Regions from separate parts of the Streptomyces sp. NPDC007929 genome, predicted to be linked through region 1. Evidence: riboswitches for the same ligand, from Rfam matches in the RefSeq annotation. Region 1 holds a riboswitch; each other region holds the start of a gene.
What was found. A riboswitch is a leader RNA that binds a small molecule or an ion and turns the genes downstream of it on or off. The one in region 1 is predicted to bind cobalamin.

Region 1 (2,250 bases):
CGTTCGGGCCGCTCCCGAGGGCGCGGTGGCCCGGGCAACCGGACGCGTCTGGCCGCGACGGCCGCCGCCGCGGCGCTCTTCGTCGCCGCGATGCTCATCGGCATGCGCTGGTTCTCGCCCGACACGACCACGGAGGGCACGGAACCCGACGCGTCTCCGACGGCGAGCAGCCCCGCCGCCACGCCCTCCACCGACTCCGCGTCGTCCTCGTCCTCCGGTTCGCAGGGCGGGACCGGGTCCGGTACCGGGGCCGGTTCCGAAGCCGATCCTGCGGCGGGAACGGGACCGGGGACGGGGACGGCCGACGCGCCGGCCGCCGGCACCGTGGCCGATGTCACTCCGTCCGCCCCGGCCGCCTCCCCGACGCCCGCCGCTCCCCCGCCCGGCGCCGCGACCGGGCCAGAGGAAGCCGGTCCCGGCGGGCGGGTGGAGCCGAAGCCGCAGAAGCCCCGCGAGGCCGGGGACGACGGGGCCGGCGACGACGGCGGAGACGACGGGGACGACGACTGACGCCGCCCGGACCTCGTACGGCGGCCGTCCGGCACGAGCACGTGGATCAGCCGGGGGATGCGCCGGTGTGCGAACGGGCGCCCCCTCACGCGCCCCTTGCGTGGCTTGTCATCGCCCTTACCCCGGCCTTATTGTCACCAGGCCTTGGTGAACGGGAAATCCGGTGTGATGCCGGTGCGGCCCTCGCCACTGTGAATCGGGAAGTCCGGCTCCGGCCCTCGCGGGCAGCCACTGGGTCCTTGTGACCCGGGAAGGCGGAGTCCGGGCGGTGGTACCCGTCAGCCAGGAGACCGGCCAAGGCGCGTCAACCATCCACGAGGTGCTGGAGAGGGTCTGCTGAGCCATGCACATAGCCGAGGGTTTCCTTCCTCCGGCGCACGCGGTCGCCTGGGGCGTCGCGTCGGCGCCGTTCGTCGTCCACGGAGTCCGGTCACTCACCCGTGAAGTGCGCGAGCACCCCGAGAGCACCCTGCTCCTCGGTGCGTCCGGCGCCTTCACGTTCGTTCTGTCCGCCCTGAAACTGCCGTCCGTGACCGGCAGTTGCTCACACCCCACCGGCACGGGGCTGGGGGCCATCCTGTTCCGGCCGCCGATCATGGCGGTGCTGGGCACCATCACCCTGCTGTTCCAGGCGCTGTTGCTCGCGCACGGCGGCCTGACCACACTCGGCGCCAACGTCTTCTCCATGGCGATCGTCGGCCCCTGGGCCGGATACGCCGTCTACCAGCTGCTGCGGCGCTCCAACGCGCCGCTGATGGTGGCGGTGTTCTCCGGCGCGTTCGTCGCCGACCTGTCCACCTACTGCGTCACCAGCGTGCAGCTGGCGCTCGCGTTCCCCGACCCGGGCAGCGGATTCCTGGGCGCGCTCGGCAAGTTCGGGTCCATCTTCGCCGTCACCCAGGTGCCGCTCGCGGTGAGCGAGGGACTGCTGACGGTGCTGGTGATGCGGCTGCTGGTGCAGTCCAGCAAGGGCGAACTGACCCGGCTGGGTGTGCTCCTCGCCAAGAAGCAGACCCGGACCGAGACCGAGGCGGTGGCGCGATGAGCAGGAACACGAAGATCAACCTGGTGCTGCTGTTCGTCGTGGCGGCGCTGGCCGTGCTGCCGCTGGCACTCGGTCTCGGCGACCACAAGGAGGAGCCGTTCACGGGCGCCGACGCCGAGGCCGAGACGGCCATCACCGAGCTGAAGCCGGACTACGAGCCGTGGTTCTCACCGCTGTACGAGCCGCCCTCCGGTGAGATCGAGTCGGCGCTGTTCACCCTCCAGGCGGCGCTCGGCGCGGGTGTCCTCGCCTACTACTTCGGTCTGCACCGGGGCCGCAGGCAGGGCGAGCAGCGGGCGCTGGAGCGGGAGTCCGGCTCCACGCTCACCGGCGCCGCCGGGAAGTCCGCCGCGGAACGGGACTGAGCCCGGGTGCTGCCGATCGACGCGGCGGCGCACAGCAGCCGCTGGCGCCGCCGTCATCCCGTGGACAAGGCCGTGCTCGGGCTCGGCCTCACCGTGCTCGCGATCTCGCTGCCGCCCTGGCCGGGCGCGGCCCTGGTGCTGCTGACCGCCCTGGTGGTGCTGCTGGGGCCGGCCGGTGTGCCCGGGCGGCGACTGTGGCGGGCCTACCGGGTGCCGCTGGGCTTCTGCGTGACCGGCGCGGTCACGCTGCTCGTCCAGGTGGGCGGGCCGGGCGGGTTCGTCTCCCTCGCGCAGGACGGGCCGCTGCGGGCCGGGGAGTTGCTGCTGCGC
Region 2 (2,250 bases), on a different contig from region 1:
CTCGTGGCAGCCGAACAGCACGCAGTCGGTGGACGGCGGCGCCTCGGCGAGCAGGGCCAGCCAGCCGATGCCGTAGTCGTGCCGCGCGATCCGGACCCGCCCGGACGGGAGCGCGGCCCGGCTCACCCCGCGCGCCCCGTCACAGCCCGCGACGAAGTCGCAGTGCACGACCTGCCGTTCGCCGGACTCGGGGCAGGTGTACGACACCGACGGTCGGTCGCCGTCGACGTCGTGGACGCGTACGTCCCGGACCCCGAACCGGATCGCGCCGCCCCGGACATCGGCGTACTCCCGGACCAGGTCCGTGACCAGCAACGGCTGTGGGTAGACGAAGTGATGACTGCCTGTCAGCTCACTGTAGGGGAAGCGGTACCGCTCCCCGTCGAAGCGGAACTCGCACGCGGTGTGCAGCTCCGCGCGGACCGCAGGTTGCGGGCCAGGCCCCGCTTCTCCAGGCCCCGTACGGCCCATTCCTCGATGACCCCGGCCCGGGGCCGCCGTTCGATGAACTCCCGGGTCTCGGTCTCCAGCACCAGGCAGTCCACGGACGCGGCCCGCAGGATGTTGCCGACGGTCAGCCCCGCGGGACCGGCGCCCACGACGACGACCGGAAAGCGTTGCTGGGCACCGGAGTTGGGGTGGGTCATGCGTACATTATGGAGGCCGGTCTCGGCATTGTGTCCCGGCGAACGCGTCAGGGCTTCTGTACGCCCTGATCAGGAAGCCGCGGGATCTCGATCGCCGGGCAGCGGTCCATCACCATCTCCAGGCCCGCCGCGCGGGTCCGCTCGTACGCCGCCTCGTCGATGACGTCGAGCTGGAACCAGACGCCCTTCGCGCCCTTGGCGACCGCCTCGTCCGCGACCGCTCCGGCGAGGTCGCTGTTGACGAACACGTCGACGACGTCCACGTCGAAGGGGATGTCCGCCAGACTCGCGTACCCCTTCTCCCCGTGCACCGTCTCCGCCTTCGGGTGCACCGGCACCACGCGCTTGCCGAAGCGCTGGAGCACTGCGGCGACGCCGTACGCCGCGCGCCGCTGGTTCGACGACAGGCCCACCACGGCCCAGGTGTCGCCGAGCTCGGTGAGGATCCTGCGGACCGTTGCCTCGTCGCCGTACACCGGCGGCCTCCTGTTGCGTCGTGGACGGACTGCTCCTTGGTGCAACGGCGCGGCACGCGCGGTGATTCCCCGGGCGGCCTCCGTGATAGCTTGCCGAAGCCAGTCGAACCCATGTACGTGGGTCAGGGAATCCGGTGCGAATCCGGAACTGACGCGCAGCGGTGAGGGGGACGGGCGGGGCCTCGGCCACTGGACTCCCTCAGGGACGTCCGGGAAGGCGCCCCGATCCGGACGAACCCGAGTCCGAAGACCTGCTGGCGGCCCCCGCGGCCGCGTGCGGCGGGGGAGCTCCGTACGACCGGGCTCCGCGCATGAGCCCTCGACGCCTGAGGACTGGTTCCCGTGCCCCTCGCCCCACCCGCCCGTGCCGCCGCCCTGCTCGCGGCCGGCTCCCTGCTCCTGACCGGCTGCGGCGGCACCGCGGCCGGCGGCGCCGAGGCCGCCGTCACCCTCACCAACTGCGGGCGCGAGGTCCGCGTCCCCGACCCACCCCGGCAGGCGGTCTCCCTCAACCAGGGCACCACCGAGATCCTGCTCTCCCTGGGCCTCGCCGACCGCCTCGCGGGCACCGCCACCTGGACCGACCCCGTGATGAAGGGGCTGGAGAAGGCCGACGCGAAGGTGCCGCGCCTCGCCGACAACAACCCGTCCTTCGAACGCGTCCTGGACACCGAGCCCGACTTCGTCGCCGCGTCCTTCGTCTCCACCCTCGGCAAGGGCGGCGTCGCCACCCGCGAGCAGTTCGAGAAGCTCGGCGTCCCCACCTACGTCTCCCCCTCCGACTGCGCCGGCAAGGACAACGCGGGCGGAGGCGACGGCGCCCGCGCCAAGGCCCTGGACATCGACACGGTCTACGGCGAAGTCCGGGACCTCGCGACCGTGTTCGGGGTGAAGAAGCGCGGCGACGCCCTCGTGGGCTCACTCCAGCAGCGCATGAAGAAGGCCACGGCCGGGATCGACGCCTCCGACGTCACCCTCCTGTACTGGTTCGCGAACTCCGAGTCGCCCTATCTGGCGGGCTGTTGCGGGGCGCCCGGCATCATCACCCGGGCCCTCGGCGCCAAGAACGTCTTCGACGACACGCACGAGGAGTGGCCGCAGGTCAACTGGGAGATCGTCGCCGACCG
Region 3 (2,250 bases), on a different contig from region 1:
CGGTCATCCTGGCCTCCTCGCACCTCGGCTTCTCCCTCTCCACGACGCACTCCGTGTCCGGCTCGGTGATGGGCGCGGGGCTCGGCCGCAAGGGCGGCGTGGTCCGCTGGTCCACCGCGACGCGGATGTTCGTCGCGTGGGGCCTGACCCTGCCGGCGGCGGCCCTGGTGGGCGCGCTCGCCGAGTACGTCACCGGCTTCGGCAGCTGGGGCACCGGCCTGGTGGCGGTCTTCCTCGTCGCCTCCAGCGCGTGGATCTGGAAGCTGTCGCGGCGTGAGGTCGTCGACCACACCAACGTCAACGACACCGACGACGCGGAGCCCGCGGGTGTGGTCACCACGGCGATGGCCGCGGTGACGCCGCCCCCCGCGGTCACGGTGATGGAGGACCCGGTCCCCGCCTTCCCGCCGCAGGCCACCGCCGAGCGCACGCCGACCACGCCCACCACGGTCTGACCCCGTCACCGGCTACAAGGAAGAGTCTTTCGATATGAAGATCGACTGGGCGGCCCTCGGTTCCGTCTTCGGTGTCAGCCTCGTGGTCACCGTGGCCCTCGTCGGCCTGTTCACCCTCGGCATCACGGGCCTGTCGCGCCGTGAGCGGGCGGTGGCGGAGGGCGGGTCCGCGGGGCTCGCGGTCACCGGCGCGTACGCGTGTTTCGCGGCGTGTGCGGCGGCCGTGGGGTACGGGATCTATCTGATCGTGGCCTGACGGGCCTGATAGGCCTCAGGGCTTGAGGGCCTGACGTCACGTCGTGTCCGCCGGGCGGTACGGAACTCCGGTTCCGTACCGCCCGGTCGTCGTGTGCACGGCAGAGGGATGTGGGGTTCTCCACACTCTCCCCTCGCAGGTCAACGGCAAGTTGACGGCGGTTCCCGGCCGTGGTGGACTGCCGGGGCCAATACGGCGGCAGGAGAGGAAGCCGGTGAGATTCCGGCGCGGTCCCGCCACTGTCACCGGGGTAGCGATCCCCGGGAGCCAGGAACTCTCACCGCCGGTCTCGTCAACCCAGGGCGTGGACACCCTGAGTGAGGACACATATCGCCATGCGCGGCTGCCGATCGAGGTTCGACTCCCCACCCCCGCCCGCCCTCCTGGCCGGCTGAGCCCATGGGTGCCGGTCGCGTCTTCGCGTACGGCGCCGCCGCCGGCCTGATCGGTGACCTGCTGCTCGGTGATCCTCGCCGGGGGCATCCGGTCGCCGTGTTCGGGCGGGCCGCGGGTGCCGTGGAACGGGTGCTGTGGCGGGACCACCGCGGGTGGGGCGCGCTGCACACCACCGTGTGTGCCGGAGGTGCCGTCGCTCTCGGGTCCCTCGCCGCGCGGGCCGTACGCGCCTCCACCGTCGCCTCGGTCGCGCTGACCGCGGCCGCCACCTGGGCCGTCGTCGGGGGGACGTCGCTGGCCCGGGAGGCGCGGACCATCGGGAGTGCCCTGGAGGCCGGGGACGTCGAGGCGGCCCGGGCCCGGCTGCCGCATCTGTGCGGGCGGGACCCGCAGGCGCTGGACGCCGACGGAATGGCCCGGGCCGTGGTCGAGTCGGTCGCCGAGAACACCTCCGACGCAATCGTGGGGGCGCTGGTGTGGGGGGCCGTCGGCGGGGTGCCCGGGCTGCTCGGGTTCCGGGCCGTCAACACCCTGGACGCCATGGTCGGGCACAGGTCGGCCCGCTACCGCCGCTACGGGTGGGCCTCCGCGCGGCTGGACGACCTCGCGGGGTGGCCGGGAGCGCGGCTGACCGCCGTACTCGCCGTGCTGGCCGGGCCGGATCCGCGGGGGGCCGTGCGCGCCTGGCGGGCCGACGCGGTGCGGCATCCGAGTCCCAACGCCGGGCCCGTGGAGGCCTCGTTCGCCGGGGCGCTCGGGGTGCGGCTCGGCGGGACGCTCTCCTACGGCGGGCGGGTGGAGCACCGGCCCGTGCTGAACGCGCGGGGGCGGACCGTCGGCACGCACGACGTCGAACGGGCCGTGCGGCTGTCGAAGCGCGTCACCTGGCTCGCGCTCGGGGTGTGCGCCGGTGCGCGGTCGCTGATGAGCGCGCGGTCATCGAGAAGGGGGAAATGACATGAGCGGTGGGCTTCTTGTCGCCGGCACCACCTCCGACGCAGGCAAGAGCGTCGTGACCGCCGGGATCTGCCGGTGGCTGGTGCGGCAGGGCGTGAAGGTGGCGCCCTTCAAGGCGCAGAACATGTCCCTGAACTCCTTCGTGACGACGGAGGGGGCCGAGATCGGGCGGGCGCAGGCCATGCA

Region 2: it holds a riboswitch for cobalamin, as region 1 does, so the genes downstream of both, ACFZDE_RS00400 (ABC transporter substrate-binding protein) here and ACFZDE_RS34575 (energy-coupling factor ABC transporter permease) in region 1, are expected to answer to the same signal.
Region 3: it holds a riboswitch for cobalamin, as region 1 does, so the genes downstream of both, ACFZDE_RS36355 (cobalamin biosynthesis protein) here and ACFZDE_RS34575 (energy-coupling factor ABC transporter permease) in region 1, are expected to answer to the same signal.

What each region holds. Positions count from the first base shown of each region.
Region 1 covers NZ_JBIBKD010000014.1:2,385-4,634, reverse strand. Annotated here, with positions in the region: gene ACFZDE_RS34580 (protein kinase) at 1-510, shown strand, start outside; cobalamin riboswitch at 639-824, shown strand; gene ACFZDE_RS34575 (energy-coupling factor ABC transporter permease) at 854-1,555, shown strand; gene ACFZDE_RS34570 (energy-coupling factor ABC transporter substrate-binding protein) at 1,552-1,920, shown strand; gene cbiQ (cobalt ECF transporter T component CbiQ) at 1,927-2,250, shown strand, end outside.
Region 2 covers NZ_JBIBKD010000001.1:73,040-75,289, forward strand. Annotated here, with positions in the region: partial or broken gene ACFZDE_RS00390 (4-hydroxybenzoate 3-monooxygenase) at 1-647, opposite strand, end outside; gene ACFZDE_RS00395 (CoA-binding protein) at 695-1,123, opposite strand; cobalamin riboswitch at 1,207-1,397, shown strand; gene ACFZDE_RS00400 (ABC transporter substrate-binding protein) at 1,466-2,250, shown strand, end outside.
Region 3 covers NZ_JBIBKD010000016.1:56,399-58,648, forward strand. Annotated here, with positions in the region: gene ACFZDE_RS36345 (inorganic phosphate transporter) at 1-455, shown strand, start outside; gene ACFZDE_RS36350 (hypothetical protein) at 490-711, shown strand; cobalamin riboswitch at 853-1,011, shown strand; gene ACFZDE_RS36355 (cobalamin biosynthesis protein) at 1,111-2,064, shown strand; gene ACFZDE_RS36360 (cobyric acid synthase) at 2,066-2,250, shown strand, end outside.